4 regions of the Paenibacillus segetis genome follow, and region 4 is predicted to be linked to each of the others. Evidence: predicted binding sites of a transcription regulator. Region 4 holds the regulator's gene; each other region holds the start of a gene.
What was found. Region 4 encodes Rex, which represses fermentation and respiration genes when NADH is low (regulators of the CRP and FNR family bind a similar motif). Its sites were predicted from a motif close to TTGTGAAATATTTCACAA; they were not measured.

Region 1 (8,349 bases), 180 kb from region 4:
GCTTGACCGACCATATCGCCGCGGCCATACATATAGAGAATAAGTTCTTTGCCTTCGTCGGTTGATTTGGTTAATTTAACGCGTCCGCGCTTAATATAGAACAGTTTATCGGAAAAGTCGCCTTCCCAGAACAAATGCGTTCCTTCTGGATACGCCTTATCTTTCATGGTCACGAGAAGTCGATTGAAGTTTTGCTCTGAGAAGCAACTCGTATTCCCACGGGGCAGGGCAGCATTCATCATTTCATTCATCAGTTATTTCCCCTTTGTACTCCAAATTTTTCTGAAAATTTTAAATTAATTATAACCTGTTTATTTAGTTTTGAGGGACATTTCAAGCGTGAAAAAGTGTCGAATTTTCAACATTGTGACTAATTTCACTTTATTTTTTCAATTGGAAAAACATGCAAGGTAATCGGATAGCCTTTTTATGATGCATCATTTTGTGACGTTTTATAGAAGGGAAAAAAAGTGACTATTTTTTGTAAGGCCTTCATCTTGCTAAACATACTTTTTCTGTAAATAATACATGAAAATACACTCACGTAATTGAAATATTTTCATTTTCTTTATAGTATGTGAAATATTTCACTATACAAGACGTAATTCATGTGATATGCTTTATTCATAAAGAGAAGCACAAAGCTTCGCAGGGCGAACTGGTAAGTGAAAATTTTCACGAAACTTTCCAAGGTCGATCCGCTACCAATACTTAGGAGGATGAGAGAGATGGCGATTAAAAACGAAGTGACGACAAAGGCAGAACCTACTGCACAGGATTACATTCAAAGTCTGATTAACAAGGCAAATAAAGCAACGGAAGCTTTCCTTGAAATGAACCAGGAACAAATTGACGATATCGTACAGGCTATGGCACTGGCAGGACTCGACAAACACATGCACCTGGCAAAATTGGCTGTTGAAGAAACTGGTCGTGGTGTATATGAAGATAAGATCATTAAGAATATGTTCGCAACAGAGTATATCTACCACAGCATTAAGAACAACAAAACGGTAGGCGTTATTGAAGATAATCCATATGACAGCTTCCAAAAAATTGCTGAACCAGTGGGTATCATCATGGGTATTACACCAACAACTAACCCAACATCAACTACAATTTTTAAAGCCTTGATTGCAATCAAGACTCGTAATCCAATCATCTTCGGTTTCCATCCATCTGCTCAAGCATGTAGTACTGAAGCAGCTAAGATTTTGTTAGAAGCAGCAGTGAAACATGGGGCTCCTGAAAATTGCATTCAGTGGATCGAGAATCCTTCGATGGATCGTACCAACGCACTTATGAATCATAAAGACGTAGCTTGCATTCTTGCAACTGGCGGATCTGCAATGGTTAAAGCGGCTTATAGCTGTGGTAAACCAGCACTAGGTGTAGGCCCAGGTAACGTACCATGCTTCATTGAGAAAACTGCTGATCTGGATCAAGCTGTTAACGACCTGATTCTATCCAAAACATTTGATAATGGTATGATTTGTGCTTCTGAGCAAGCAGTTATCATCGAAGAACCGATTTTCGATCAAGTGAAGAAGAAAATGATCGCAAACGGATGCTATTTTGTAAATAAAGAAGAAGTAGCAAAATTGACTGCAGGTGCTATTATTGCAGACAAATGCGCAGTGAATCCAACAATCGTAGGTATGCCTGCAACGAAGATTGCTGAAATTTGCGGAATCAGCGTACCAGCTGGAACTAAAATTCTAGTAGCTGAGATTGAAGGTGTTGGACCTAAATATCCACTTTCTGCAGAGAAGCTAAGCCCTATTCTAGCTTGCTACAAAGTGAAGAACGCTGAACAAGGTATCGAACGTGCACTTGAAGTTGTTAATTTCGGTGGTATGGGTCACTCTTCGGTAATTCATTCTAATAATGAAGAAATTATTCAAAAATATTCCGATCGTATGCCGACATGCCGGATCTTGGTCAACCAACCTTCTTCGCAAGGTGGTATCGGTGACATCTATAATACAAACTTGCCATCGCTGACACTTGGCTGCGGATCTTATGGACGTAACTCGACTTCGTCGAACGTAACGGCTATCAATCTAATCAACGTGAAAAGGGTGAATCGTCGTACTGTGAATATGCAATGGTTCAAAGTTCCTAACAAAATTTACTTTGAAAAAGGGTCCACTCAATATCTTGCGAAAATGCCTGATATTACTCGCGTACTGATTGTAACTGACCCTATGATGGTTAAACTAGGATATGTAGAAAAAGTTGAACATTATCTTCGTCAACGTCAAACACCAGTAGCTATCGAAGTATTCTCGGATGTTGAGCCAGATCCATCGACTACAACAGTACAACGTGGTACTGAAATGATGGAAAAATTCCAACCTGACTGCATCATTGCACTAGGTGGCGGATCTCCAATGGATGCTGCTAAGGGTATGTGGTTGTTCTACGAATATCCAGACACAGACTTTAACAACTTGAAACAAAAATTCATGGATATCCGTAAACGGATCTATAAATACCCACGTCTTGGACAAAAAGCAAAATTCGTAGCGATTCCAACAACTTCGGGTACAGGTTCGGAAGTTACATCATTCGCAGTTATCACAGACAAAGAAAATGGTAACACGAAGTATCCACTTGCGGATTACGAATTAACTCCAGACGTTGCAATCATCGATCCAGAATTCGTATACAGCTTGCCTAAGTTCGCTGTTGCTGACACTGGTATGGACGTATTGACACATGCGATTGAAGCTTATGTATCCGTTATGGCTAGTGACTATACAGATGGACTTGCGATCAAAGCGATTCAACTGGTATTCCAATGGTTAGAAAAATCGGCATTGACAGGCGACAAACTTGCTCGCGAAAAAATGCATAACGCATCTACATTGGCTGGTATGGCTTTTGCCAACGCATTCCTAGGAATCAATCACAGCTTGGCGCATAAATGGGGCGGTCAATACCACACTGCGCACGGACGTACGAATGCAATTCTAATGCCACACGTTATTCGTTACAATGCTAAGAAACCAACTAAATTTGCTGCATTCCCTAAATACACTCACTTCGTTGCTGACGAGCGTTATGCAGAAATTGCTCGTATCTTGGGATTGCCAGCTCGTACAACAGAAGAAGGCGTTAAGAGCTTGATCAAAGCTATCCGCGATTTGAACAAGAAACTTGGAATTCCTGAAACTTTCCAAGAACTTGGTTTCGATCCGAAAGATTTCGAATCACGCGTAGATTACTTGGCAGACCGTGCTTTTGAAGACCAATGTACTACAGCTAATCCTAAGCTTCCATTGGTTACCGAACTAGCTGAAGTTTACCGTGACGCGTTCTACGGAAGATTTGAAGAATAAGTGAACAATTAGTTTGAAAAAGGTGACAAATATCACTCCAAAAGTGATATTTGTCACACTGCTTATATAGTAATTGTTATATGATAATAGCATAAATGATTCCTTGTTCATTGATAGCTATTATTATAGGTTGGAATTATCAGTGACAAAGTTGTGAAAAACATCACAAATTTTAGGGATCATGAGACGCGGAACATATCCTTCAAACCGCGTACTCCAAACAATATAAATGGAGGGAATAAAGATGTCGGTGATTGAAAGAGAAATCCAAGAAGTTAAAGAAGTACAGTCGAGTTGGAGAGGTTTTAAAAAAGGTAAATGGATGAAAGAAGTTAATGTTCGCGATTTTATCGACAGTAACATTACTTCCTACACCGGAAATGAATCATTCTTGCAAGGTGCAACTGAAAACACAAAAGCATTATGGGAAATTGTATCGGATCTGACTAAGAAAGAACGCGAAGCTGGCGGCGTGCTTGACGTAGACGTTAACACACCTTCGACGATCGTATCACATGCTCCAGGTTATTTGGATAAAGACAAGGAACAAATCGTCGGTGTACAAACTGATGCTCCTTTCAAACGTTCCATTCAACCATTTGGCGGCATCAAAATGATGATCGATGCTTGTAAAGCTTACGGATTCGAGCTTCCTAGCAATATTGTAGACATGTTTACGAATATCCGCAAAACGCATAACCAAGGCGTATTTGATGCATATACTTCAGAAATGAGAGCTGCCCGTAAGGCTGGTATTATCACAGGTCTTCCAGATGCATACGGACGTGGACGTATTATCGGTGACTATCGTCGTCTTGCTCTATACGGTGTAGACTTCCTAATCAAACAAAAACAACAAGAGTTAAAGAGCCTTGAAGTTGATGTAATCGATGAAGATGTTATTCGTCTTCGCGAAGAGCTATCTGAACAAATTCGTGCACTTGGCGAATTGAAACAATTGGCAGTAGCTCATGGCTTTGATATCTCCAAACCAGCAAATACTGCTAAAGAAGCATTTCAATGGGTATATTTCGGTTACCTAGCAGCTATTAAGGAACAAAATGGTGCGGCAATGTCCCTTGGTCGTGTATCTTCGTTCCTTGACGCATACATTGAACGTGATCTTGCAGAAGGAACATTGACAGAAGAAGGAGCTCAAGAATTAGTTGACCATTTCGTTATGAAATTGCGGATTGTTAAATTCTTGCGTACTCCAGACTACAATGATTTGTTCAGTGGTGACCCTACTTGGGTAACTGAATCCATCGGTGGTATGTCTGTAACTGGTGCAACTCGCGTAACAAAGAACAGCTTCCGTTTCTTGCACACTCTATATAACTTGGGACCTGCACCGGAACCAAACTTGACAGTGCTCTGGTCTGAGAAATTACCTGAGGGCTTCAAGAAATATTGTGCAAAAGTATCCATTGAAACAAGCTCCATTCAATATGAGAACGATGATTTGATGCGTCCGATCTATGGCGACGACTATGGTATTGCTTGCTGCGTATCCGCAATGGAAATCGGTAAACAAATGCAATTCTTCGGAGCTCGTGCGAACTTGGCTAAAGCTTTGCTGTATGCTATTAACGGTGGTAAAGATGAGAAGTCTGGTGTGCAAGTGGGACCTGAATTCCCAGCTATCACTTCTGAATATTTAACATATGATGAAGTTATGAAACGTTTCAAACCGATGATGGAATGGCTAGCTAAACTATATATGAACACTCTTAATGTCATCCATTACATGCACGATAAATATTCTTACGAACGGATCGAAATGGCTCTGCATGACCGCGATATTCTTCGCACCATGGCTTGTGGTATCGCCGGTTTGTCTGTAGCAACCGACTCCTTGAGTGCAATTAAATATGCAAAAGTAAAACCAATCCGTAATGAAAATGGTATTGCTGTTGACTTCGAAATTGAAGGAGAATACCCATGCTACGGTAACAACGACGATAAAGTTGACCAAATCGCTGTTGAATTGGTAGAAACATTTATGGGTATGATCCGTAAACACAAAGCGTATCGTAATGCTATGCCAACACAATCTGTGTTGACAATTACGTCTAACGTTGTTTATGGTAAGAAAACAGGAACTACACCAGATGGACGTAAAGCAGGCGAACCGTTTGCTCCAGGTGCTAACCCAATGCATGGTCGCGATAAGAAAGGCGCACTCGCTTCCTTGAGTTCCGTTGCTAAACTTCCATATGAGCACAGCTTGGATGGTATTTCTAATACATTCTCCATCGTGCCAAAAGCACTGGGTAAAGAAGAAGAAGTACGTAAATCCAATCTGGTATCCATGATGGATGGCTATTTCGGTAGTAATGCACATCACTTGAATGTTAACGTATTTGACCGTGAGCAATTGATGGATGCAATGGAGCACCCAGAGAACTATCCGCAACTTACCATTCGTGTATCTGGTTATGCCGTTAACTTCATTAAATTGACTCGTGAGCAACAACTTGATGTAATTAACCGGACCTTCCACGGTTCGATGTAACTTTTTCTTCATATAACTAGCATGTTCAAACTATAGTAGCCGAATGGAGAGTGACGAAAGATGCTAAAAGGTCGTATACATTCATTAGAAACTTTCGGAACGGTCGATGGACCCGGTATTCGTTTCGTACTCTTTATGCAGGGCTGCTTGTTGCAATGCCAGTATTGCCATAACCCAGATACTTGGAGCCTGACGGACGGTAAGGAAATGAGCCTAGAAGAGGTTCTGTCTGAAATCGAACCTTATTTAAGCTATTACCGTTCATCAGGCGGTGGGTTAACGGTATCCGGCGGGGAAGCGACGCTTCAAGCGCCTTTTGTAACCGAATTGTTCAGAGAAGTGAAGAAGCGTTGGAATCTTCATACTACGCTGGATACAAACGGTTATAATGAAGGGGATAAAATTCGCGACCTTCTGGATGTTACTGATTTGGTCATGCTCGATTTAAAGCATATTGACGATGAGAAGCACATCAAGTTGACAGGTAAATCAAACGAACGAATGCTAAATATGGCAAAATGGTTATCTGACCATAATCGAAATATGTGGATTCGCCACGTTTATGTACCTGGAATTCATGACGATGAGCAAGATTTGTTGAATTTAGGCAGATTTATTGGTGGACTGAATGCAGTTGAGAAATTTGAACTTCTTCCTTATCATCAAATGGGTGTGTTTAAATGGCAGGAGCTCGGCTGGAAATATGAGTTGGAAGGAGTTCCATCTCCTACGGCTGAGGAAATCGAGCGGGCAAATCGCCTAATTGAAGAGGGGCGGCAGCAGGTAGTGTCTGCAACTAAATAAGCTTCGTGTCATGTTTCATGACGCAAAACGTGTAAAATTCCATTAAACGGTTAAACCCTACAGCAGATGTGAGGTTTAACCGTTTTCATTTTATTGAGGTTTGGATGATATTATCCCTATAATAGAAAAATGTCCTCCTTAACAAAAGTGAATGCGCTTTCTATAATAAAGATGTAACACAAACCGATCTTGAGGAGGGTCTAAGAAATATGAAAAAGAGTTTGGTGCTGCTAGTATCACTAGTATTCGTAGCATCCGGTTTACTCGCAGGTTGCGGTAAATCAGACAACGAAGCTAAGAACACTCCGACACAAGAACCAGCTGCAACGAATGCCGCAACAAATGAACCAAAGGTGAATGACGAACCGTTTGAAATTACAATTCGTCACACTCAAGTAGGGGAAGCTAAGAAATTCCGTTTGGCAATGCTAGAAGATGTAATCAAGCAAACAGAAGCGGCTGTTCCTGGTTTGAAAATCAAGCTAGACGGTGTAGATTCTGAAGTTAACCGTAAAGAAAAGCTCAGAGGCGAAATGGCTGCGGGTAAACCACCTGAAGTATTTGATGTATTTGGTAGTCCAGATGCTCAACTCTATGCTAAAGAAGGTTTGATGCTTGATTTGACTCCAATTTTGGATGAGCTCGGTATCAAAGAAAAATTTAATACTTTAGCTCCATTTACTTACCAAGATAAAGTTTATGGTCTTCCAATCGGTGGATCAATCGAAGGATTCTTCTATAACAAAGAGTACTTTGAACAAAAAGGACTTAAAGTTCCTGCAACTCTTGATGAGTTAGACAAATTAGCTGAAACAATTAAAGCGGACGGTAAAGTTCCTTTCGCTCAATCTTCAAAAGACGCATGGATTCCTTTGATGACTACGAACAACCTGTGGTCGTACTATGCAGGAGCTGACATTACTTACGGATTCAAATCAGGCACTACTAAATGGACTGATCCAAACGTAGTGAAAGCGGTTACTAAGCACCAAGAATGGGTTCAAAAAGGCTACTACAAAAAAGGCGAACTCGGATTTGAGTACGCTGATATGAGAAACCAAGTTATCACTGGTGAAGCTATCATGATGATGGACGGATCTTGGGCTAACTCCGTATTCAGAGATCCAGCTCAAGCTGGTGACATGGTTGGTAAAATTGGTTACTTCAATATGCCTCCTGTAAACGCTGGAGACAAAGCTATCGTGATGCAAGATGCTAACAATGGTTATGGTTTCTCTAGTGCAGTTGCTGAAGATCCTCGTAAATTAGCAGCAGTTAAAGAATTCATCAAGAACATGTGGACTGATGAAATGCAGCTTCGTGGATTGAAAGATGATGGAGTTCTTCCAGCTATGAAAATTAGCCTTGATCAAATGAAATCGACTTCCGACGATCCATTAATGCAAGATATTTTCAAAGCAGTTAGTGAAATCGGAACTTCATTCCCAGCATTTGATGCTCTTGTTCAAGCAGAAGTTAACACAGCGCTTAGCATGGGTATCCAACAAGTCATCGGTGGCGAAATCGACCCTGCGAAAATGTTAGAAAACGTGCAAGCTGCTCAAGATGCAGCAAATGCAACAGCGGAATAATTTAGAATTATTGAAAGGGTGCCACCCGCCTCGATACATGTGGGGGCACCCTTTTATATTAAGTAAGGCATAAACTACGGAGGTTACCATGAAT
Region 2 (8,349 bases), on a different contig from region 4:
TGACCCTATTGAGGGTTTTCAATTGCTCGATTCTTCAGGATTATCGCCTGCCAATATAGATCCGCGGATGCATACGCTTATTGGACAAGTTTACGACGTCTTTACGGCTTCGGAAGTGAAGCTCAGCCTGATGGAAGTGTATCCTGATGATTATGAAGTTGTCATCGGACATGCACTTGGTGTAGCGGGTCAGGAGCAAATGATTAAGGTACCGCTCTATGAGCTTGATCGGACGGAAGGGTACGGTAATCTGTCTCTCGTATACGTCCCAGCGAGTAACGATGATAGTTTGCGTATTCGTAGTTTTCAAAGGTTACATGAGATTGTCGACATTCTCCGTAGCCCAGAGGGTTGCCCGTGGGACCGTGAGCAAACCCATCAATCGATTCGTAAGAATCTAATTGAGGAGACCTATGAGGTGCTAGAGACGATCGATGACGATGATCCCGATCATATGCGAGAGGAACTCGGTGATTTGCTGCTGCAAATTATGCTTCACTCGCAGATGGAAGAGGAGACCGGCGCTTTTACCGTATATGATGTGATCCAAGAGCTAAATGAAAAACTAGTATATCGTCATCCTCACGTATTTGGAGAATTGAGCGCAGAGGATGCTGAGGCAGCGCTGAATAACTGGGAGGCCATGAAGGCTGAGGAGAAGCGGCGGAAAGGAATCGAGCCAGAGAGACTTTCAGTACTGGATGGCGTACCTCGAGATTTGCCAGCTTTGATGAAAGCATATAAACTACAGAAGAAGGCGGCCAAGTCAGGGTTTGATTGGGATCATATTGATGGCGCGTGGTCCAAGATCGAGGAAGAATTGGGCGAACTTAAGGAAGCAGTGCAAGGTGGGATGGATCCATTAGAGCAGACACGAGAGCTTGGGGATGTGTTGTTCTCGATTGTGAATGTAGCTCGGTTCATCGGGGTTGATCCCGAAGAGGCGTTGTCTCTGACCATTCTTAAATTTGTGCGACGGTTTAATTATGTAGAGGAAATCCTACGTGAGCGTGGCAAGACACCGAAGGAGAGCAACTTGGCTGAAATGGATGCTTTATGGGATGAAGCCAAGAACAAAGGGATACAATAATCGGCAGAAAATACTAAATTTCGTCTATTTTTGTGAAAAAAACAAAAAAATTATCTCTTTGGAGCAGGAATTCGGGCTTTAAGAAAGAATAATCATACAAGATATTATTGTGGTTATACGGAGCCTTGGCTTCTTATACAACTACAGTATCACCTATTTTCTTAACTATTGGGAGGCATTATTAATGAACAAGACAGACCTTATCAACAACATTTCCAGCAAAAGTGGCTTGACCAAAAAAGACGTTGAATCTGTATTGAACGGATTCCTCGGTGAAATAACCGATGCTCTTGCAGGCGGAGACAAGGTCCAATTGATCGGCTTTGGTACTTTCGAAACTCGCCAACGTTCAGGTCGTACAGGCCGCAACCCACAAACAGGTAAAACGATCGAAATCCCTGCATCGAATGTTCCAGCTTTCAAAGCAGGCAACAAACTTAAAGAAGCTGTAAAATAATGCGTCTTGATAAATTCCTGAAGGTGTCGCGGTTAATCAAGCGTCGCACGGTGGCGAAGGATATTTCTGAACAGGGAAGAGTCCTTATCAACGGGCGTGAATCCAAACCGAGTAGTACGGTTAAAGTGGGCGATCAAATCACCGTTCAATTTGGCCAAAAGCTGGTGACGGTTGCTGTCGAACGACTCGCCGAAACAACTCGTAAGGAAGACGCTGCTACCATGTATACCTTGGTTAAGGAAGAACCAATTGTGAAGGATAACGGTCTAGACTGGTCCTAAATGATTGTGACTGTACAAGATAAGAAGCATGTCTCTGTTAATCAGAGATGTGCTTCTTTTGTTTAAGAATAGGCAATGTATACGATGAAACTAAAAAATGCAAAATTCCCTCTACACAAATACCCGAATAATGGTAATATATAGTTACTAACCTCTGATTATTGCTGTTATAAAGTTCTACCTAATCTGACAGCAAGATTGTATTTGTCTTCATGGCACTGCATCATTGCCTGCTTCTGAGACAACCCCTCTGTTTACACACAAATACTCCTTTTGTGAGACTGCGATTTTTGACTAATCCAACCAAGATGTATAACAAAGCCCGATTTTTATGCGCAATGCTTTAAAACACCTCATCAAGTGAAAAATTTCACAATTATTTCATTCATCTTTTGCTTGGAACCCCATAATGTAAAACAACTGAATATGAAACAAGGGTGATCGCTGATGAAACAGTTGGTACAAAAGCTGTACTCTTGCGGAGAACTGTCCCAAGAGGAAGTCGTCCATCTGCTGCATAATCTTGGCCCTGAGTCTCGTGATGAGCTTTTTCGTTATGCCCACATGAAGCGAATAGAGCGATATGGAGATAAGGTATTTATGCGCGGTTTGATCGAGTTTTCTAGTTTCTGCAGGCAGAATTGTCTGTATTGTGGACTTCGCGCAAGCAATGTAGCAGCCGAAAGGTATCGTTTACAGCCAGTGCAGATACTAGATTGCTGTCAGGAAGGGTACGACCTTGGATTTCGTACGTTTGTCCTGCAGAGCGGAGAGGATTATTGGTATACAGAGACAATCCTTGTTGACCTAGTTAGGTCCGTTAAGGTGAGATTTCCTGATACGGCGCTCACTTTGTCCATTGGGGAACGGGACGAAGAAACATATCAGAGCTTGTATGAAGCGGGTGCGGATCGTTTTTTACTTCGTCATGAAACCGCTTCCCGAAATCTCTACAAGAAACTCCATCCCACGATGTCTTTTGACAATCGACGTAAGTGCCTGGCGACACTGCAGCGAATCGGCTATCAGGTGGGAGCTGGTTTCATGGTTGGGTTGCCTGGTCAGACCGTAGCGGATTTAGCAGAAGACCTCTTGTATTTAAGAGCTTTGAACCCAGACATGATCGGCATTGGTCCTTTTATTCCTCATGACGATACACCGCTAAGAGATGAGAGCGCCGGTTCGCTGGAAGACACCTTAGTGATGGTTGCCCTCGCTCGCCTGTTTGTGCCGGATGCGCTTATACCAGCTACGACAGCCCTTGGCTCCTTGGATGTAATGGGTAGGGAAAGAGCGTTGAAGGTTGGAGCAAATGTAGTTATGCCGAACTTGTCACCTGTGACTGTTCGTAAAAAATATGCCCTGTATAACAACAAGATCTGCACCGGAGAGGAGTCGGCAGAGTGTAGACACTGCCTTGAGCTTCGCATTAGAGCAGCGGGCTTCTTCGTGGATATGGGGAGGGGGGATAGTCTTAAGTCGGTTACAGTCAAACCATAGCAGGAATCGTTTTATCCCGCAGATACATGTGAAAATTTTCTCAATCAAAACGTAGAGGAGAAATGGAGAATGAGCATATTGACCAAAACAAATGAGCTCTGGTTTTTCGAAATCCGTCTGGAATCCATCGGCGGGATGGGAGCTAATTTAGCTGGAAAAATGCTGGCGGAATCCGGGGTGCTGGGGCTCGGTTTAAATGGGACTAATTTTTCGTCTTATGGCTCGGAAAAGAAAGGGTCTCCCGTCAAGAGTTTTGTACGCTTCTGCCAACCTGATGTTGAAATTCGTGATCATAGTCCAATTGAGCAGCCGGATGTGATCGGTTTGTTCCATGAAGCGCTGCATACCACCGTCAATGTATTAAGTGGATTGAAACCGGGGGGTGTCGTCCTGGTAAATTCGACCCGGAGCTTTGAGGAGATTCGGCGCGATTTACAGTTTCCCTATGGAACACTTGCCTTGATTGATGCGATGGGCATTGCAATTGATGAGCGCACTAGGGTGAATACATCTATGCTGGGTGCTCTTTTCCGCATCTGTGATTTTCTAGATCCAGATACGATGCGCCAGGTCATTCGCCAGACATTCGAGAAGAAATATCCGCATTTAGTAGAGCCTAATTTACGCACGTTTGAGCGAGGATATCAGGAGGTAAGATTTCAGACGATTGAAGCACTCACTGATGCCGCCGGCATGAAATTTGAGCGGCCGGAGCCTTTGCTTGGATATGAGACACAGGTACTTGGGGGACTTATTCGCACACAAGGTAACAGCATGCTGAAAGATTTGAGCGGCTCACGCCAAGGTTATTTACCTGAACTAGATTTAGCTTCGTGCATTCATTGCGCTAATTGCGATTCGGTTTGTCCTGATTTGTGTTTTGTATGGGAGTCAGGGGAGGACAAACGGGGGCGGCAGCAGATGTTCTTGAAAGGGATTGACTATCAATATTGCAAGGGCTGTTTGAAGTGTGTGGAAATCTGTCCGACGGGGTCATTGTCATCACTCCGGGAAGAGGTCGGGTACGCCGACAATCACCGCGTTGCCCACGTATTTAATTAAGCTTAGGGAGGACTATTTCTATGTCGATAACAGAAGACAAAATTTCTGCCTTAGCATTGGCAGAGCAACTCGTCGCATTTGAGTCGGGTAACGAAGCCGCAGCGATGGCTGCAACGCAGATTAATTATCATGTTATGGGTTATTTTCCGATTACTCCATCCACGGAGATTGCACAAATTTTGGACCAGAAGAAAGCGCAGGGTTTGCATGACATCAAGCTGATTGCAGCGGATGGTGAACATGGCTCGGCGGGGATTTGCTATGGTGCGGCTTTGAGTGGGGCTCGGGTTATCAATGCAACCAGTGCCAATGGATTTTTGTATATGATCGAGCAACTCCCCGTGCAATCAGGCACGCGTTTTCCTATGGTACTCAACCTGGTCACGCGCGCGATCAGCGGCCCGCTCGACATTCGTGGGGATCACTCCGATCTGTATTATGCGCTGAACACAGGTTGGCTCATTTTAACCGCTAGTACACCGCAAGCCGTATACGACATGAACATTATCGCTTTGAAGCTTTCGGAGCATGCCGATGTACGTCTGCCTGTCATCGTTGCTTATGATGGCTTTTTCACATCACATCAAAAACGGAAGCTGAGCTATTTTTCAGATGGCCGTACCGTTCGCGCTTTCGTAGGGGAACTGCCACCAGCCGGCTTTGATGATGTAGTTGATCCGGCTCATCCAGTTACGATTGGCGCCCATATGAACGGTGATGATCTACTGAACAATCATTATCAATTATCCTGCGCTATGGATCGAGCGGCTGAGGTATATCAACAGATTGCGGGCGAATACGGGCACTTAGCGGGCCGTAATTATGAGGCGTTGGAGTTATATTGTATGGATGACGCTGATGTAGCGGTATTCCTCCTGAACTCGGCTGCGGAATCAGCCAAAGATATCGTTGATAAATTACGTGCCGAAGGAGTTAAAGCAGGGCTTATCCGTCCGAATATCATCAGACCATTTCCAGCAGAGGAATTGCGGTCAGCACTGCGAGGAGTCAAAGCACTTTTGGTTGGCGAACGGGCGGATTCCTACGGTGGACAAGGCGGCAATATGACTCATGAGGTGCGATCAGCCTTGAAATTGGACCCGAATAACGAAACGATTGTACTTTCTCGTGTATTTGGACTCGGTGGGAAGGATTTCTATCCGGATGATGCTGAAGCCTTTTTCCGGCTGGCCATTGAGGCCATGGAACAAGGTAAAGCAGAGGTTCCTTTTGATTATTACGGGCATACGCCAGGCGATCCCGACAAGCAGCTACAACCCGTGTTAACACCAAGCTATGGGGATGCCTATAATAGCGGGCTGATTCAAGTGAATCCAGACGAAGCAACAGGAAAGCTGAGAGTTAAGATGCCACCGCTGCGTAGCCTGACGTCCAAGCCAAAACGGTTAGCCCCAGGTCATGGTGCTTGCCCGGGTTGTAGTGCAATCTCATCTCTAGAGTTGTTCTATAAGGGGATCGAGGGTGATGTGGTTACGCTGATTCAGACCGGATGCTCCTATGTTGTTACCGCGGGGTATCCATATACTTCACACAAACAGACCTTTATTCACAACCTATTCCAAAATGGAGCGGCCACCGTCTCAGGCGTTGTGGAAGCATTCTGGGAACGCAAACGTCGTGGTGAAATTGATGTGTCTGATAATGTAACCTTCATCATGGTGACGGGTGACGGCGGTATGGATATCGGGATGGGGCCAGCCATCGGGGCCGCTTTGCGTAATCATAAGATGATTATCCTGGAATACGACAATGAAGGTTACATGAATACCGGCTCCCAGCTTTCTTATTCCACGCCGCTAGGTCATCAGACCAGTACGTCTGGTGTAGGTAAGAAGCAAAAGGGCAAGGCGTTTCACCATAAAGACACGCCACAGATTATGGCGGCAACCCACATTCCTTATGTATTCACTGGAGCAGAATCCAATCCACAGGACCTGGTCATGAAAGCGGCTAAGGCTCAGTGGTACGCGCAGAATGAAGGTCTTGTCTATGGCAAGGTGTTAAGCACCTGTCCACTAAACTGGCGTTCCGAGGATGAACTGGGTACTCAAATTCTTAAAACCGCAGTGGATTCCTGCTTCTTCCCACTGTATGAGATTGAGCATGGAATAACCAATATCACTTATAACCCGGAAGCAAAGAATGCACGTGTTCCCGTTGTTGAATGGCTCAAGATGATGGGCAAGACGAAGCATATGCTGAACGATTCAGAACTGTTGTCTGCTTTTGAAGAGGAAATTGAGCGGCGGTGGGAGCAGCTGAAGCTCAAGCATGAAAGCCCACTGCTATAGTGCGGATGACAGGTGCTGGTGTTGTGTCTTGCCCCATTGTTAGAGACACCGCACCGGCTCCCCTTGATCAATTATCGAAACAACAATGGGAAGGGAGAGAATTCACCATGGAAGACACATGCTGCTGCCAAGGTGAGCAGTCGAATGAACGTCTTGATAAGGTAAAAGAGGTCATTGAACAGTTTCGAATGCTGCAAGGAGCACTTATACCGGTACTGCATGAAATACAGGATATTTTCGGGTATTTACCTGAAGAGGCGCTTCGGATTGTTTCTAGTGAATTGGATATGCCGATGGCGGAAATTTATGGAGTAGCTACGTTTTATTCCTTTTTCTCGCTAGAACCTAAGGGTGAACACGTGATCCGCGTCTGTATGGGAACCGCTTGTTATATCAAAGGAGCGCAGGCCGTGTTAGATCGACTTAGTCAGGAATTGAACATTCCGGTTCAAGGCACTACCCCTGATGGCAAATTTACTCTTGATGCAACCCGCTGTCTTGGTGCCTGCGGACTGGCACCGGTAATGACTATTGGTGAGAAAGTATTTGGTAGATTAACGCCAAAAGAGATTCCGAAAATACTAAAACAGATGCGAACACCTGTGGAAGCGCACTAGGGGAGGGGGAAAAAGATGAAAACGCTGATTAATCTGGAAAGTATTCGCACAGCGGGTCTAGGCCTGGTCGACAGGCGGAGATTAGGTGAAGTCAGTTCGGTTGGCGTAGCCGAGCGATCCGTTATGATCTGCGGAGGTACGGGATGTGCGTCTTCGGATGCAATGCAAATTGTTGATGCGTTCATACAGGAAGTATCCAGCCAAGGAATCGAAGATAAGGTTGAAATCGTTCGTACAGGTTGTTTTGGCCTCTGTGAATTAGGACCAGTCGTTATTATTTACCCCGATGAGGTTTTCTACAGCCGCGTAAGCCTAGAGGATGTAGCTGAAATCGTCGAGGAGCATCTTCTTAAGGGACAATTTGTGGAACGGCTGGTATACCAGCAATCGATGGAAAATGGGGTGATTAAGCCACTGCATGACGTTGATTTTTTCCGCAAGCAGAAACGCATTGCCTTACGTAATTGCGGCACCATTGATCCTGAAGAGATTAACGAGTACATCGCTGTAAGCGGATACCAAGCATTACACAAAGTGCTTACTAAGATGCAGCCAGCAGATGTGGTACGCGAAGTGAGAGAAGCGGGGTTGCGAGGACGGGGGGGTGGCGGTTTTCCTACCGGGATAAAATGGGAAACTGCGGCTAAACAGCAGAATGCACACAAATATGTGATCTGTAATGCCGATGAAGGTGATCCTGGTGCATTTATGGACCGCTCTATCTTGGAGGGGGATCCGCACTCGGTATTGGAGGGTATGGCGCTTGCTGGTTATGCAATTGGTGCAGATCATGGATTTATTTATTTGCGGGCCGAATACCCAATTGCGGTGAAACGGGTTCAAATTGCGATAAAGCAAGCCAGAGAGTATGGTCTCTTGGGAGAGGATCTGTTTGGTTCGGGCTTTTCGTTTGATGTCAGTATCCGCCTGGGGGCCGGGGCTTTTGTCTGTGGGGAAGAAACGGCGCTGATGAATTCCATTGAAGGAAGACGTGGTATGCCTAATCCTAAGCCACCATTTCCAGCCGTAA
Region 3 (8,349 bases), on a different contig from region 4:
TCAAACTGATCACGTTTCTCCGTATCAAAAGTGATGTTGTTAATTACGTTAGCACCTGCTCCGGAAGCTCCATCTAGCAATTGACCTACTTTATCCAGATCACGATAAGTCACTTGGAGGGTATGCACCGCTGTGTATCCCTTTACCTTTTGTCCTTCTTTTTCACTGTAGGTGTAATTGGGTTGTACATAGAATTGTCCAGTTTGGATATCCTTCTTATCGATTTTCCAGGTATCCTTGAGAAGCGTGTTCAGCTTAGCCACTTTTGCTGCATTAGCACTTTGTGCTTCCTTTGCTGTTGTAGCTTCAGTCTGTACACCTATGGACAAATACGCCACATCCGGCTTAATGGATATTTCTCCAGTTCCGGTTACGTTAACTACATTTTTCTGTACATCACTATCGGCATATACGGGCTGAGACAATCCTAATGCTCCATTCATCACCGTTCCTCCAACAAGTAAAGTACCTGCAATCAAGACTGCACTTACGGGCTTCATCCACGTTTTCATTGGTCATGACCTCCATTTTTTGATAACTTTAACTACCTGACGAAATCAATGGACAAATGTTGCAAATTTTTATTTAAAATTTACCAGACCAATTAAAAAGGGACAGCTTCGTTATGAATCTAACGAAACCATCCCCTTATAACATTGGAAATCATAATCATAAACAATCTGCTAATTATTGATTTTCCAATTCTTCTTTGCTGACTAAATTAATTAAAGCGTTTGCGGCTTGCTCCGCATCTGCGCCTTCTGCACTGATGTAGATTTCTGTTCCAGTGCTGATGGCAAGGCTCATAATCCCCATGATGCTTTTGGCATTAACTTTTTTATCATCTTTTTCAACGAAAATTTCAGACGAATATTTATTCGCTTCTTGAACGAAAAGTGCCGCCGGCCGGGCATGAAGTCCCGTTTTCAAACGAACGGTTACCGGGTTTTTGACCATGAAACCTAACCCCCTATTACAAATTCAATTATCACAATATTCACATCATAGTCACTATTATTTATATCATTATAGCATACACTTCATCTAACACACTAGCAAAAGACTTTAGCTACCACGAATTTTTTCCGCAAGCTCATCAATTTTACGTAGTCGGTGATTGACCCCTGATTTACTAACGGTTCCCTTGAGTAACTCACCGACTTCCTTCAGATTCATATCGGGATGTGCCAAACGCACCTCAGCAACCTCTCTGAGCTTGTCGGGCAAATTGTGAAGACCCATTTCCTGCTGAAGCAATTTGATGTTGTCAATCTGCCGAACTGCTGCACCGATGGTCTTATTTAGGTTAGCCGTCTCACAATTGACAATCCGATTCACAGAATTACGCATATCACGCATAATTCTAACGTCCTCGAATTTAAATAACGCTTGGTGGGCTCCAATGATATTCAATAACTCAATAATCTTCTCGCCCTCTTTAATATAGAAAATAAAACCTTTCTTACGTTCGATGCAGCGAGCATTTAAATGAAATTCATTAGCAAGCTCAACCAACGCCTTACAGTGTTCCTCGTACATAGAGGCAATCTCTAAATGATACGATGAGCCCTCAGGATTATTAACAGACCCCCCAGCCATAAACGCGCCCCGAAGGTACGCCCGCTTACAACAGTTTCTCCGGGTAAGGTCACTATTAATCCCCGGTGTAAAAATAAATCCTTCTGACACGATGTGCAGCTTCTCAAGGATTTCTTGAACTCTGGCTGGAATCCGCACGATATACACATTATTCTTCTTCAAACGCATTTTTTTACGGACCAATAATTCCGTATGAATTTGAAAGTGCTTCTTGATTAATGAATATATTCGCCTTGCAATCGCGGCGTTCTCCGTGGAAATGTCCAAGATAACCTTTTTGTTCGATACTGACACCGAACCGTTCATCCGAATGAGAGCGGACAACTCGGCTTGCTCGCAGCAAGGTTCAGCTTCGATCATGGTTAATTCTTTTTTGGTTTGCGCCGCAAACGACAAGGGACTCACCTCTTTCGTAAAATCCAGTTCTGCACTAATTGATAAATGTGTTGGCTTAACTTGTCAGCATCATGTCTTAAATACCGACGGAATAACACCAGTGTATCTGAAATAACTTTATAACCTCGGCTCGTCACCACATCCATGTCAATCTGGACAGGTTTGGCACCCTTTTCTGCATAGAAATCCTGAACTTGAGGTGGAATTTCACCATCATTAACGATGACATAATCAAATAAATGATGCCCTACATGTTCATAAACAGCTTGCAAGTGATCGCTAACCGTATAATCATCTGTCTCACCAGGTTGGGTCATTACATTACATACAAATATTTTGATCGCTTCGGTATTCTCAAGAACGGCTTCTGCCAGCTTCGGTACAAGCAAATTCGGAATAATACTGGTATACAAGCTTCCCGGTCCGATAAGGATCGCATCCGCATCTCGAATCGCTTCCACTGCCTCAGGTAGCGGCTCAACTTCCTGTGGTTCTAAGAAGATCCGTTTGATCTTACCCTGAGCCTCCGGTATCTTCGATTCACCCGTAACAATACTTCCGTCTTCCATCTCTGCATGAAGTATTACCGCTTGACCTGCTGCAGGTAGAACACGTCCGCGAACGGCAAACACGCGGCTAAGCTCGCGAACTGCCGTAACAAAATCACCTGAAATATCCGTAATTGCCGCCAAGATCAGATTACCTAAACTATGTCCCGCCAGACCTGAACCAGCGGCAAAGCGGTAACTCAGCATGTCGGACAATAGCGGCTCAACATCTGCTAGAGCAGTCAATACGTTACGAATATCACCTGGAGGTGGCATGTGCAGCTCATTCCGAAGAATGCCTGAGCTCCCCCCATCATCGGCGACCGTGACGATGGCCGTAATATCAAGCGGTTTCTCTTTCAATCCACGCAGCATGACCGAGAGACCTGTTCCCCCACCCATCACTACAATTCGTGGAACTCTTCCTTCATTCGTCCGATTCATGAATTTATAATTCACCTCTTAGTGCCGGTCTCGATCCGAATCCCTGTGACTTACACGAACCGTCTCCGTTTCGCTTGTTCCCAGCATCCGGCCTAAATATTCGGCAATCGCCACTGAACGGTGCTTTCCACCCGTACAGCCGATGCCAATAATGACCTGGCTTTTACCCTCTTTATGATATTGAGGTAGCAAAAAATGCAGCATATCGAGCAACTTGGTCAAAAACAGCTGCGTCTCCGGCCACTTCATAACATATTCATATACATCATTGTCTTGTCCTGTGTTTGGTCGTAGCTGTTCAATGTAATGAGGGTTAGGCAAAAACCGAACGTCGAATACAAGATCTGCATCGATTGGTATGCCATATTTAAATCCAAAGGATGTAATGTTGACGGATAAAGTGCTGCTCTCTAAATGTGAAAACCTTGAAATAATCTTCTCTTTAAGTTGAGCCGGCTTCATGTTACTAGTATCAATCACTTGGGTAGCGGATATCTTCAGCTCATCCAGCATTTTGCGTTCCAGATTGATACCCTCCAAAGGCATACCTTCCGGTGCAAGTGGATGACGACGGCGGCTCTCCTTATAACGTTGAACGAGAATAGAATCCGACGCGTCAAGAAACAAGATTTCGCAATTAATCGTAAAGTGATCCTTCACGTATCCAAGCGATTCCGACAAAGCTGTGAAAAATTCACGGCCGCGCAAATCGATAACCAACGCTACTTTGGCAATCTTCCCTTTAGATTGTTCAATTAGTTCAGCAAATTTGGGAATTAGCACCGGTGGCAGATTGTCTACGCAAAAAAAGCCAAGGTCTTCCAAGCTTCTTACTGCAAGAGATTTACCTGCGCCTGACATCCCTGTGATAATAATCAGATTAGCAACTGAAGCAACTGAGGTGTCTTCCTTATCCGGCATACATTTCCCTCCCCGCAAAATTCTCCTAATCCTCTATATATTCTTATTAAGAACGGATGAACAGTCCGGCAGCTCCGACCATTCCAGCATCATTACCTAATGTTGCGGGAACAATCTTCAAACCTTCTTGAATCGGTGCAGGAGTAAGCTTCGCAAATACACTACGAATCTCGTCAAATAGGATGTCACCTGCTTTGGAAACCCCACCGCCGATAATAAAGACTTCTGGATTAAGGACAGCCGCTACTGCTGCAAGCGATTTGCCGATATAGAAGGCTGCACGGTTAACAATGCGAATCGCTGCTTCATCGCCTTCTTTGGCTGCATCAAATACGTCCTTCGCCATGATATTCTCTACGAGCGCTAGTGAAGTACGATCCCCGCGTGCTACTGCGTCTTTAGCCATCCGGATAATTCCAGTTGCAGAGGAGACAGTCTCTAAGCAGCCCATTTGGCCACAGCCGCATTGGATCGCTTCCAGATCTGGAACTACGGAGACATGACCAAGTTCTCCGGCAAAACCAGAGAAGCCTTGATATATTTTGCCATTAATAATAATCCCGCCACCAACGCCTGTTCCCAGCGTATAGCAAACACAGTTATCGATGCCTTTACCTGCACCGCCCCAAGCTTCTCCAAGTGCAGCAACGTTAGCATCATTGTCTATTTTGATCGGCTTGCCTAAACGTTCTTCCAGAATTTCACGAATGTGTAAATCCTTCAAACCTACATTCGGCGCAAAAATAATAATCCCTTCGCGTACGTTAGTAAAGCCAGCAACCCCTGCACCGACACCTGCTACTTGCTCCCAATCAAACGGTGATTGTTCCACAATAAGCCGGACATATTTCTCGATATTGTTAACAACCGTATCGGAACCCTTCTCGGTCTCAGTTGGTCCCTCATAGGTATGAAGAAGCTGTCCTTCTTCATTACAGATGCCGACTTTAATCGCCGTTCCGCCTAGATCAACGCCAATGTAGATTTTTTCAGACATTTCACAAGCCACCTTTTTCTCTAATAAAATTGTTTATCCTACGTACCAACTATAAGCGAACCCACCCTTTCGGTCAAGAGACGGCGGTAATCGTAAACCCAGTAATCATAAGGCTTTTGGGGAATGATCTAGATCACAGGAGGACAAAAAAACGCCACCCCGAAACTCGCTAAGACGAGATTCAAGATGGCTATGATGCTGCTTAGGACATAATCCGCTTCTGCCCTTCTAGTGCACGGATCGGGGCAATATTTTGCGTGAACTCCAAAGTTCCCATATATTGGGCTTCAGCATCCCGAATAGCAAAATAACGAATATAGATAAATTTATCACCCATCGCGATCCAGAAATCCTCACTATCCTTTTTACCCGATTTAAAATCAGCTAGTAGTTCATTCACGATATGCACACTTTGCGGTGGATGACAGTTCTGTACCGTCCGTCCGATCACTGCTTTGGTCCGGGCAAATATCCGTTCTTTACCGTGTGAGAAATAACGTACAACATCATGCTCATCAATGAAGGTTAAGTCAATGGGTAGGTGGTTCATTACCGCTTCCAACTGCTTCATAGATAATATGCCCGTGTCGAACTTGACGAAGCCTTGACGCATCTGCTTCGCGTCACCTTGTTCGTCCGATTCTACCACTTCGCCTGATTCCACGCCTACCATTGGAACCCGCTCTGGAATCCATTTCGACTCGGGAGTTGCGAGGCAAAAGCCAATTAGTTCACTCTCTTCCGCAATCTTGACCCACTCATCTTCAGTCAATTTCCCTAGTGCCATTGGTATCAAAATGTTCTCTTCTTTAAAAATCATTTCATTGACTTCTGAAATAATACGGGCTAAATCAATGCTTAAGGTTTCCTTATCCCCATCATAGTTCATTAATTTGCCTTTAACTTCTTTAATCATCGCGCGAATTCCATCATCAACGCCCCACATCACCTTCGTAGGCCCATAAATGCCGTATTTCTCTAAGTAGGGGAACAATAAGTTCTCCTTACGGCTATAATGCTTATCGATATCTAACAAGAGGTTCAAATCATCCAGTAATTTATAAATCATTTCGGTGCTATCTTCTACGCGGAACTTGTCACTATGCAATTGCAGCTTGAAATTAACTAACCGTTCGATTTCACGATTCTCTAGTTTGAACGTATGCACCGGATGCCCGGGTTGATCCTCCGGCTTCGACGAACGATGAATCTCTTCAATTGATCCTTTGAAAATGGCCGTATGCACGGAGCACAACCGCTGCACTTCAGATACCGGTATTCCTTCTTCTTCCATTAAAGCATGCTCCATCGCGGAGATCTCCTCGACAGTTACGTCACCCACAGCTTCCTGAAAACGCGCCTTCACCTCATCAACACTTTTCCCTGCGTGCAGATCCTTCATGATTTCCTTCAGCATCTCTTGACGACGACCTTGCTCTGGTACCAAATACTCGCGATTATTGATCAATTCGCTCATGATGATTCCTCCTCAAAGTTTGATATTTATAAAAAAGAAATTATCCGCTACGTAAACCGTTTGATCTTTCGATCGCTGTTGCAGCCAGATGATCTGATTTCTTACACCCTACAAGGTAATAATTCGGCTGCAAAGGCGAACGCTAGCGCTTCTCCAGATTCAAATGGCTCATTCCGCTCTTCTTTCACGATAATTCATCGTAACCATCTATTCCTCTATCTCATAACCGTTCGCTCGGAATGTCGATTTAATATGTTCAAGTTTAATTTTCTTAAGCTTAGCTCCCTTGGGAATAGTCATGAAACGTCCGGCACTCTGCAGCATGCCAGGCAAGGCTAATTGCTCAAAACCGAGCTCTACCATCATGTCCATGATTTTGGGATCGGCTGAACATAACTCGTATACGGTTTTACGCAAATCGATGCTATTACTCATATGACTCCACCTACATTCCCTTCAAATTCTATTGATAACCTTTCTCACTTAAAAAGTAGCACATGCCGTAGCACGACCTTGTGATTGCAATCACAAATTGCAGAATGTTTACAGTAAGTAGTTTATTTTTAATAGTAAATTTGCCACAATAGATACATTAGGAGGAATACGCTCAATGAATAATACAACGAATATACATTTGCTATATATAGAAGACGATCCTGAAATCGGTGACTGGGTCTGCCGGAATCTACAAGAGCGAGGTTACGTAGTAACATGGCTCACGAGTGGCGATCGTGCTCTGGAGGAAGCTACCTCCTGCCAATTGGTCATCTTAGATGTCATGCTCCCCGGACTCGATGGATTTACGGTTGGGCAACGTCTTAAGAAACAATCCCCTCTGCTCCCCGTGCTAATGTTATCTGCTCGGAGTTCGATTGATGATAAGTTGCAGGGGCTTCAGTTTGCTGATGACTATTTGACCAAACCTTTTCACCCTGATGAATTGGTCGCACGTATTGAGGTGCTATTAAGAAGAACAGGATCTCCATCACCTGAGCCGCTCAAAATCAAGCATCTGCTCTTTCATGAGAAGGAGAATATAATTGTGAATCAAGATACTGGAGAAGAAATTGTCTTAACCGGTAAACAATTTTATATTTTTAGCTATTTATTACGCCACATGGGGCAAATCATGACGAAAGAGCAAATCTATGAGGCGGTATGGGGAGAGTCTTATCTGGATGGAGACAAAACCTTAATGGTGCATATTCGTCATTTACGGGAAAAAATTGAACGCGATCCGGCCGTTCCCGAGATTATCGAGACGATACGTGGGATCGGTTATAGGGTGAGGTCATGAAACTAAAACCAAGAAAGAAATTGCGCAGCTCGTTACTGACCAGGTTTATCCTGATTATTGCTGCGGCACTCCTATTTATACCTGTCCTTATTCCGTTCAGCCTTCTGGCTTCTTGGGGTATCAACCGTATACTTTATCCCCCTATCCCAATCGTGGAGAATAGAATCTATCAATCCTCGGCAAAGCTTGAAACTATATGGCACAATGAAGCCCTGGCACTCGCTACTTCAACACCGGAAGATATAAACAAACGACTAGAAGAGTTGAAACAAAAATATCCCGACGCTTCTCTCTTCTGGGTCGATTCGGAAGGGACAACTCGCCTTCAATTACCTAAGCAAGCAGCGTTACCTACGAATTGGTCCATTGAAGACACCATTGCTTTCATGAAGCAAAGGGTCAACTCCGATCCATTAACCATTGTTGCCTTTATCGGTGATCATCAAGAAACAAAAAAAGGATTCATGGTATTTGAGTTACCACGTAAGTTTTTGAAACAAACCGTAGCAAGTCAGCCTAGCGATGTTCGTATTTATATAGGTTTATTCTCATTAATGCTGATATCCTTCATTCTCTTATCCTACCTCTTCTTCCGCGATATCCGACGGCGTTTACTAAGGCTCGAAGCAGCCATGACCTATACGGGGGAGAATGGCGTTCCTACCCCTAT
Region 4 (8,349 bases):
CAAATTCACTACCAGAAGCCGCAACAAACACTGAATTCGTATATTGCGCAGCGGCTTTTGCTAATAACGTTTTCCCTGTCCCTGGAGGACCGGTCAGTAGAATGCCTTTTAAAGGTCGGATGCCAAAATTCTTGATCTCGTCATGACGTACTAAGAAATCAAGTGCTTCCTTAAGCTCTTGCTTGGCGCTCTCCTGTCCACCGATTTCTTCGAATGTTAGCTTGTCAATCACCTTTTTCTTGCGATTACGGCCTTGTAAAGCCCCAACCGCAATCCCGCCACGGAGCTTAGTCAATACAAATAATGCTGCAAGCAAAGCAAGAACAAAAACAATCGGTAGAATGTTTACTCCAATATAAGCCATAAAAATCAGTAGCACGGGCACAAATCCAATAGCAACTTCAAGCATCCATTTACGCATTGGGCCATACCCCCAATTTCTGCGGAACCCGTGGCAAGATAATGAACTTACTATTAGTTCCATCTGTCATCGTAATATACACATTGTTCTCATCAATCTCTGCATTAGCTGTTACCGAGCTATCTTGTTGCTCTAGCTCTTCCAAAGCAGCTGTAATCTCGGTATATTGTTTATTCTCCATTGCCTGTGCCACCGGAAACAGTACTTGTTCCCACAACTTGTCCAAAGCAGGTGATGAGTCATCTACAACATCTAATTTTATCGTTCGATTGCCGATAAGTTTTTTTCCATCTCGCTCTATATATTTGACCAAACCACTAATGTCGGTTCCTGGTTTCAATCCCAGTTTCAAATCAACCTCATTACGGGTAATATCGAATTGAACAGTATTAACGCCCTCATACCCCGTCACCAGTTTCTTTAGGGGATCTTCAACCGCCCACTGGCGATAAGCAAACCATCCACCAAACAATAGCAGCGCTGATGCAGCAACTGTTAGAACGATCGGCCATGTACGAAGTTTCACTATATTGTCCCCCTTATATAATATTGAATCTATAATAATGAATATTTACAATTGATATATCACACCGTCATTACTATTTATACTAATTTGTATATCTATTTAACAAGTAAAAGTATATCACAAAGTATATACCACTTCGATTGAAATTGTGGCTATAATTTAAATTTTAATTGAAAAAGTTTTAACTAGTTGTGAAATCTATGTCATTACACGCAAAATAAGCCACGCGTTATCGATGTTCTCTAAGAGATTCGAACGCGTGGCTTGTTGATTAATTAAGTTAACCGCATAATTTATCGATTCGGCAGTGTAAACACTTCCGATAGCGGTTCTCCGCTATTAAAATCGTAGAAACGATAATAGTGATGCGCCTTCTCTTTATAGAAAAGTTGCCACACTAATTTAGTGTCGTAAATACCCGGAACTAATCTAACAATATCGATGGTAGGGAAGCGTTCATGAATTATCTTAGTGATCTGAGCCTCTGTAGTTCCCTCAGAGACTGGTGACACGCGTGCTTCTTTCCCTTCTTGCAGCCAGACCATTACATCCTGTCCAGATTCGTCTTTACCCTTGACGACCCAGCACACTTCATCCCAAACCGATTTCCATATTTTATCTACATCTTTTATACCGGTTTCCTGCTCTGCTCGCACAACTGCAGCCTTCTCACCATTCCATAAATCCTGCTGGATAAAAATGTAGAAGCGATGAAGCCCAAAGAGCACGAGCAGCAGGGTCAGGACAGAGAGCAGTATCCATTTGGTTCTCTTCTTCACCCTTCTCTTCCTCTCCCCGTTTCAGACTTATGAAGCCTCAGTATCCACTTAACGAGACAAAAGCCCTTCAAAAGCTGCCTGTGCTTCATAACGTACTTTCTCTTCGTCAATGGTCAGTGCTGCCCCATGTTTAATGACTTGCTGTCCATTTACCCACACGTGCTCAACATCTTTTGCCCCTGCTGAATACACTGCATGCGAAATGAAATCGGTTCTTGGTAGAAAATGAGCCTGCTCCGTATTAAGAGCTATAAAATCAGCTTTCATTCCCTGTACCAATTTTCCCGTATCGTTAAGAAAAACTGATTTAGCGCCATATTCTGTACCTAGCTTTAATGCTTCCAAAGCAGGAATCGCGGTCGGATCACCAGATACCCCTTTATGAATCAACGCGGCTAAACGGATCTCCTCAAACATGTCGAGGTTATTATTGCTGGCTGCACCATCTGTACCTAGTGAGACAGTAACTCCTGCTTTGAGCAATTCAGGTACCCTAGCGATCCCGCTAGCAAGCTTCAGGTTACTACCAGGATTATGAGATACCCCTACCTGGTGAGCACTTAAAATTTCAATTTCTTCATCCGTCAAATGAACGCCATGCGCAACAAGTGATGGGCGTGAGAACATCCCCATATTAAGCAAATGCTGAACTGGACGTACACCAAAATCTATTACGTTCTGCTCAACTTCAGCCTTAGTCTCCGACATATGAGTATGTATCGGCAAATTTAAGTCATGAGAAGCCTGTACAAACTTTTCGAAGAAATTAGGAGGACAAGTATACGGCGAATGCGGTGAGATCATAGTTGTGATTCGTCCGTCAGCTTTGCCGTGCCAGTCTTTCGCAAAACTCACAGCTTCTGCTAGCTTTTGACGTTGCACATCCTCTGGGCACAGCCCAATTGCTCCGCGCATCAGAACGGCACGAATACCTGACTCTTCCACTACTTTAGCTACTTGGTCCATTTGGTCGTACATATCTAGAAAGGTCGTTGTTCCACCTTTGAGCATTTCTAGCACGGACAAAGAGGTTCCCCAATAGACATCACTACCGGTAAATTTGGCTTCCATTGGCCACATTTTATCTTGAAGCCACACTTGAAGGGCTAAATCATCCCCATACCCACGAAGTAACGACATCGCCGCATGACCGTGCGTGTTAACCAAACCTGGAAGAAATAAAAGCCCCTTCCCATCAAAGATCTCTGCGCCTTCAGTTCCCTCAGGCAATTTTTCACCGATATAGGTAATCAAATCGTCTTCTATCAACATATAACCATGAAGCACAGGGCAAGCATCATTCATGACCGCAAATGTCCCGTCCTTGATCAATAATTTATGACTCATCAGATAAATGTTCCTTTCCTTCTAGATAGTAAGCCAAGCTGAGTAGATCGGTTGTAAAATCTGCACCATGAATTCGAATTTCTGGTGGAACCTTAAGGATAGTCGGAGCGAAATTCAAAATCGCCTCAATTCCAGCTTCAACCAGCACATCCGCTACACGCTGAGCTTCCGTGTCTGGAACCGTTATAATTCCGATGCGAATGTTATTTGCCTTTACCGTCTCCTTTAATTCCTCAATCGGCTGTACGGTAATATTATTAATTTGGGTACCTATTTTCGATGGGAATGCATCAAAAATACTAACAATTTTCATGTTATCTTTCAAATATGCATTGTAATTGGATAACGCTTGCCCTAAGTTACCTGCTCCGACCAAAGCTACGTTTATTGGCTGGTCTAAATTCAAAATTTGACGTATTTTCTCGATTAGATAAGATACATCATAACCAATCCCTTTTCGACCAAAATCTCCAAAATAGGCAAGATCCTTACGAATTTGAGCAGGGTTTAAAGCCAGTTTCTGACCAAGCTCCTGTGAAGAAACCGTCGGTACTTCCCGCTGACTTAATTGATTGAGAAAACGTAAATATACGGGTAGTCTTCGTACTACCGCATCTGAGATTTTTTCTGATTTCATGCCTTTTTCCTCCTAATCCGCTAATGAAGAACCCTCTTGTTCTTCAGCAATCAGCCATTCCGAAATACGAGGAACCATCTGTCCAAGTGGCATATGCTCCATCTTCGGTCCGGGTAATGAATATAAAAAGTATTTTCCGTAGTAGGATTCCAAGATGCGCGTATCATAAACAACCACAATTCCTCGGTCTTGCGAAGAACGGACCAATCGTCCAAAGCCTTGCTTAAAGCGGATTACCGCCTGAGGCACAGACAATTTCATGAACGGGTTCTTCTTCTCCCTCTGAAGCCGTTCACTCTTCGCTTCAATCAATGGATGGTTGGGAGGTTGGAAAGGCAAACGGACGATTGCCAAGCTTGTTAAAGCTTCGCCTGGAATATCCACCCCTTCCCAGAAACTGCTCGTTCCGAGCAGTACGGAGGCACTCTGCCCCTGAAATCTACGGGTCAGTTTACTACGATTGCCACTATCCATACCTTGACCTATAACTGTGATGCCCTCAGAAGATAAAAGCTCTTTAAGGGGATCATAGACCTGCCGTAGCATTCGGTAAGATGTGAATAATACCAGCATACGCCCCCGAGTAACGATTGCTGTGTCGGCAAGAGACTGTACAAGCGTACTGACAAAATGATCGTCACCTACGCTTCCCTTAACACTTGGAAAATCCCTTGGGATGACTAGTAATGCTTGGTCCCGATAATTAAAAGGGGACGGAAGCATCGATGTAAACAGTCGATCCTCGGAGGCAGCCTCCTCAAGTCCAAGTTGTTCAATCATATATTGGAAAGATTTATCGACCGACAAAGTGGCCGAGGTCATCACAACACTCTTCTTTTTATCAAAGAAATATGACTTTAATTGTGCACTCACATCGATCGGAACGGCAAAGATTTGTAAGGACCGACTACGGTAACTACCGTTGCCCTCAATCCAATACACTGTCTCGTCGTCATCCAGTTTGATGAAGAAACGTAGTCCTTCACGTTCATTCGCGGCATCTTTCAATAAACCGCTAATGTCCGTCATTAAACCTTCGGCGCCAAAATCATCAGATTCATCTTTGATTTCACTCAGTATACGTTCCCCTTTGCGAATAACATCGCCCAAAGCAACATAAATCTGGTTCTCCAAATCAGCAGCAACATCCCATTCCTTAGGCTTCTTGTTTGGAAGCAATCGAAGAACGAATTGACCAGGATCTCCTGGAGCCGCATCACTACGGTCAGGCATGAGAGTGAAGAGCATCTCACTCAATTTATCCCAATTCTCCTTCACCTCGATTAGAGAGTGATACATGCTATCGATCAAAGAACACCATCCTGAAGCTTTTTCGTTCTTCGCACTCTGGAGTAGACCTCTAAGATTGGGTAACTGCCCTGTCTTGCTATCTTTATACAGGCGAGTCAAGGTATGCACAACAGTAAAATACTTTAATTGAAGCCCTAAATGTTTACCTGCAACATCTTCCAAGTGATGAGCCTCATCGATAACAAGTCGCTCGTAACTCGGCAGTAATTGATGCCCGGCTTGAATATCGGTGAACAATTTCGAATGGTTCGTAATGACGACATCAGCGATTCCAGCTTCATGTTTAGCCCTGTGGTAATAACATTTACGAAACCATGGGCAAGCACGTCCAAGGCAAGAATCTGATTCACTGGCTACGGTCTCCCAGAAGTCTCCGCCTCGATTGCCCATATTGAGCTCTTCATCGTCCCCGGTTTCGGTTTGCGTCAGCCATACGATCATTTGTGCGGCAATCATGACATCTTCTTTGGGTGTTGCAAAGTCTCTTCTGTTAATTTTATGTTCAAATTTTCTCAAACACAAATAATGCTGTCTACCTTTAAAAACTGCAGCCCGAAACGGAAAAGGAACCACTTCTGTCAATAACGGAATATCACGCTCTCGCAGTTGCTCCTGGAGATTAATCGTATGCGTACTAACCATTACCTTTTCATCTTGCTTCACGCTATGATAAATGGCAGGCAAAAGATATCCAAGTGACTTGCCTGTTCCTGTTCCAGCTTCAACCAAGAGATGCTTGTCTTCCTGAAACGCTTGCATCACTTCATTTTGCATGATGTTCTGCGCTTCACGTTCTTCATATTGCGGTAATTTGGCACGCAGTCGCTCCCGAATCTCATCCATAAATTGCTCAAATGTCATCATAGACAACGGATTACTGTCGATACCATATCTTGGAGGAATCATCTCCATCCAATCATCTACTTGCAGCGCATATTGGCGATAATAAGTGAAGACATTCGGATTAGCATCAAATTGCCGTTCCTTCTCCTGTAACATGGCATCAAAAAACCAGCCTAAATCGCTATCTTCACCTGCAAATAGATCTGACAATCGTTGCAGAGTGAGCAGCGGCAGACCGAAAATTTCCTCCAGACACTTTATAAAAATAAGAGCTGTAGCCAAAGCGTCGCTATCCGCCTGATGTGGACGATCATGCTGTACTTCAAATTCCGAGGAGACTTGACCAAGTTGGTAAGAAGTTAGCGAAGGAAAAATAATTTTCAAAAAGTCCATCGTATCTAGAATTCGACCGGTAAAAGGTAAATATCCTGTCTTATCCAATGCGCTCTGCAAATAATTAAAATCAAAGGCCACGTTATGACCAACGAGCACTACATCATTAAGCAAAGGAACCATTTCCATCATGACCATATCAAGATCTGGCGCATCCTTAACATCATCTTCTGTTATGCCTGTTAATCCCGTGATAAACGGTGGAATGGCTACGTTCGGCTTAACATAGGAAGAATATATCTTGGATACTGAGAGATCTTCATCTATAATGGCAAGCCCCACTTGAATTATCTCATCGGAGGGCTGGTTACCCGTCGTTTCAAAATCGAGTACGGCATATTTCATTAGTTCATAAGTCCCTTTCATTGCAGTCTCTTTTACAGCATAACAGAAGAATGCAATTTTGAAAATTAGTGCACACGTAACCTACATTTCAACAAGTTACAACGGTTACACAATGATTAATTCAATTATATAACAAAGCGATGCGCTCCGCTTGTCGGATGATCGCATCGCTAATGGAATGACTTTTCCTTTATGTTACAACAGCGATGTCAATTGATTCCCAAATTGTAGCTTACCGGAGTGGTGCATACAAACCTCCAAATTAGCCAATGGTTCGGGCAGAGATGGATCGCTGTGATGTGCCATCGTGAAGTACTCTTTCGCTTTAACACGTACTCCTCGATTCGCTTCAATACATCCTAATGCATTATAAATGATTGCTCGCAAACGGTTATTAGCTGCTCCCTTTAGTACACTGTGAAAATGATTAACTGCATCCTCTAGATGTCCCATGTGAAGATGGCACATTCCCATATAAGTATGCGTGAGAAAACTGTCAGGGAATTGTTCAAGCGCTTGATTAAACTGCCCTTGTGCTTGTGGATACATTAACAGCTTGTAATATCCTTGACCTTTGATAAATGCGTCATTCTTCATGACTAAATCTTGGGACTCAAGTTTTTGATTTTCTTCAGGACTGCCCCAATTTTGGCGCATAATGCCCATCTTTTCCTCGAAACAAAGCCATTCTTCAATAATGCCGTCACTCATATGCTTGAGCAGATTCCATTTATGACCCAAATCTTGTTTTTGCACACCTTGGGCCATCGGGTAATGCCGACTAATTTCATCAAGCATCTCGTTCATTTCCGCAAATACATGCTGAAACATCATTTGCACCCCACCCTTAACGAAGATGAACTCAGTAAGAACCTTAAGTTCATTTTCTGTTACCGGAGCACTTTTCATTCCCGAAGGTATTAATTGCATATCCAATTCAAATGATCGTTTAATACCACGAAATATTAGCGAACAGTCGAGTGAAGCTCCTGATCCGTTTTCTCAACAGGATGATTATTCTCTCCTACAAACACCACGGTAGGTTTATGGCTTCTTAATTCCTCTGGAGACATCTGTGCGTAAGAAATAATGATGACATTATCGCCTGGTTGTACCAATCTTGCCGCTGCTCCGTTCAAACAAATGACTCCACTTCCGCGTGGTCCTGGAATTACGTAAGTTTCTAGTCGTGCACCATTATTATTGTTAACGATCTGCACCTTCTCATTCTCCAGCAGATCAGCAGCCTCCATCAAGTTCTCATCGATCGTAATGCTACCAATATAATTTAAGTTGGCTTCAGTTACAGTGGCACGATGGATTTTTGATTTCATCATTGTTCTATACATGGCTTATAACCCTTTCTTTGTTAGAATCACATTATCAATAAGTCGTGTCTTCCCAAATCGAACGGCAAGCGCGATCAAAATATCCTCATGAGCATCTTCCGTAGAAAGTCTATCTTCCAATGGTGTCATACCTGGAAATTGGACAATCTCCACATAATCGATCTGAGATAGGGGTTCTGATTGGATCGCCTGTATCAGATCCTTTCTTAGCTCACCAACGGTAGTTCGCTCATTTTGTTCCACTTTTTTCTTAACCAGCTGAAGACTTCTTGATAATACCAGAGCAGCCTTGCGCTCCTCAGAACTCAAATATACATTTCGTGAACTAAGGGCAAGCCCATCCTGTTCCCTTACGATAGGGCAAGGCACAATATTAACATCCATATTGAGATCCCTTG

Region 1: a site for Rex is predicted at 3,496-3,513, ahead of pflB (formate C-acetyltransferase). Genes of this name have one in related genera too.
Region 2: a site for Rex is predicted at 2,187-2,204, ahead of hydE ([FeFe] hydrogenase H-cluster radical SAM maturase HydE). Genes of this name have one in related genera too.
Region 3: a site for Rex is predicted at 6,896-6,913, ahead of IEW05_RS21145 (DUF1858 domain-containing protein). Genes of this name have one in related genera too.

The regions. Positions count from the first base shown of each region.
Region 1 is NZ_BMFT01000001.1:2,721,966-2,730,314, reverse strand. Features, by position in the region: gene IEW05_RS12790 (Crp/Fnr family transcriptional regulator) at 1-251, opposite strand, end outside; gene adhE (bifunctional acetaldehyde-CoA/alcohol dehydrogenase) at 729-3,344, shown strand; gene pflB (formate C-acetyltransferase) at 3,589-5,859, shown strand; gene pflA (pyruvate formate-lyase-activating protein) at 5,920-6,663, shown strand; gene IEW05_RS12770 (ABC transporter substrate-binding protein) at 6,873-8,255, shown strand; gene IEW05_RS12765 (carbohydrate ABC transporter permease) at 8,344-8,349, shown strand, end outside.
Region 2 is NZ_BMFT01000007.1:36,855-45,203, reverse strand. Features, by position in the region: gene yabN (bifunctional methyltransferase/pyrophosphohydrolase YabN) at 1-1,090, shown strand, start outside; gene IEW05_RS24525 (HU family DNA-binding protein) at 1,275-1,547, shown strand; gene IEW05_RS24520 (RNA-binding S4 domain-containing protein) at 1,547-1,828, shown strand; gene hydE ([FeFe] hydrogenase H-cluster radical SAM maturase HydE) at 2,276-3,328, shown strand; gene IEW05_RS24510 (2-oxoacid:acceptor oxidoreductase family protein) at 3,398-4,390, shown strand; gene IEW05_RS24505 (thiamine pyrophosphate-dependent enzyme) at 4,411-6,702, shown strand; gene nuoE (NADH-quinone oxidoreductase subunit NuoE) at 6,810-7,319, shown strand; gene nuoF (NADH-quinone oxidoreductase subunit NuoF) at 7,335-8,349, shown strand, end outside.
Region 3 is NZ_BMFT01000004.1:39,419-47,767, reverse strand. Features, by position in the region: gene IEW05_RS21180 (SIMPL domain-containing protein) at 1-512, opposite strand, end outside; gene IEW05_RS21175 (HPr family phosphocarrier protein) at 688-957, opposite strand; gene whiA (DNA-binding protein WhiA) at 1,066-1,995, opposite strand; gene mgfK (gluconeogenesis morphogenetic factor MgfK) at 2,001-2,987, opposite strand; gene rapZ (RNase adapter RapZ) at 3,006-3,908, opposite strand; gene IEW05_RS21155 (ROK family glucokinase) at 3,955-4,905, opposite strand; gene IEW05_RS21150 (DUF438 domain-containing protein) at 5,108-6,382, opposite strand; gene IEW05_RS21145 (DUF1858 domain-containing protein) at 6,590-6,817, opposite strand; gene IEW05_RS21140 (response regulator transcription factor) at 6,993-7,679, shown strand; gene IEW05_RS21135 (sensor histidine kinase) at 7,676-8,349, shown strand, end outside.
Region 4 is NZ_BMFT01000001.1:2,541,309-2,549,657, forward strand. Features, by position in the region: gene IEW05_RS11805 (AAA family ATPase) at 1-421, opposite strand, end outside; gene IEW05_RS11810 (hypothetical protein) at 414-947, opposite strand; gene IEW05_RS11815 (cell wall elongation regulator TseB-like domain-containing protein) at 1,241-1,726, opposite strand; gene IEW05_RS11820 (amidohydrolase) at 1,775-3,073, opposite strand; gene IEW05_RS11825 (redox-sensing transcriptional repressor Rex) at 3,063-3,710, opposite strand; gene dinG (ATP-dependent DNA helicase DinG) at 3,723-6,602, opposite strand; gene IEW05_RS11835 (tetratricopeptide repeat protein) at 6,798-7,511, opposite strand; gene panD (aspartate 1-decarboxylase) at 7,568-7,951, opposite strand; gene panC (pantoate--beta-alanine ligase) at 7,955-8,349, opposite strand, start outside.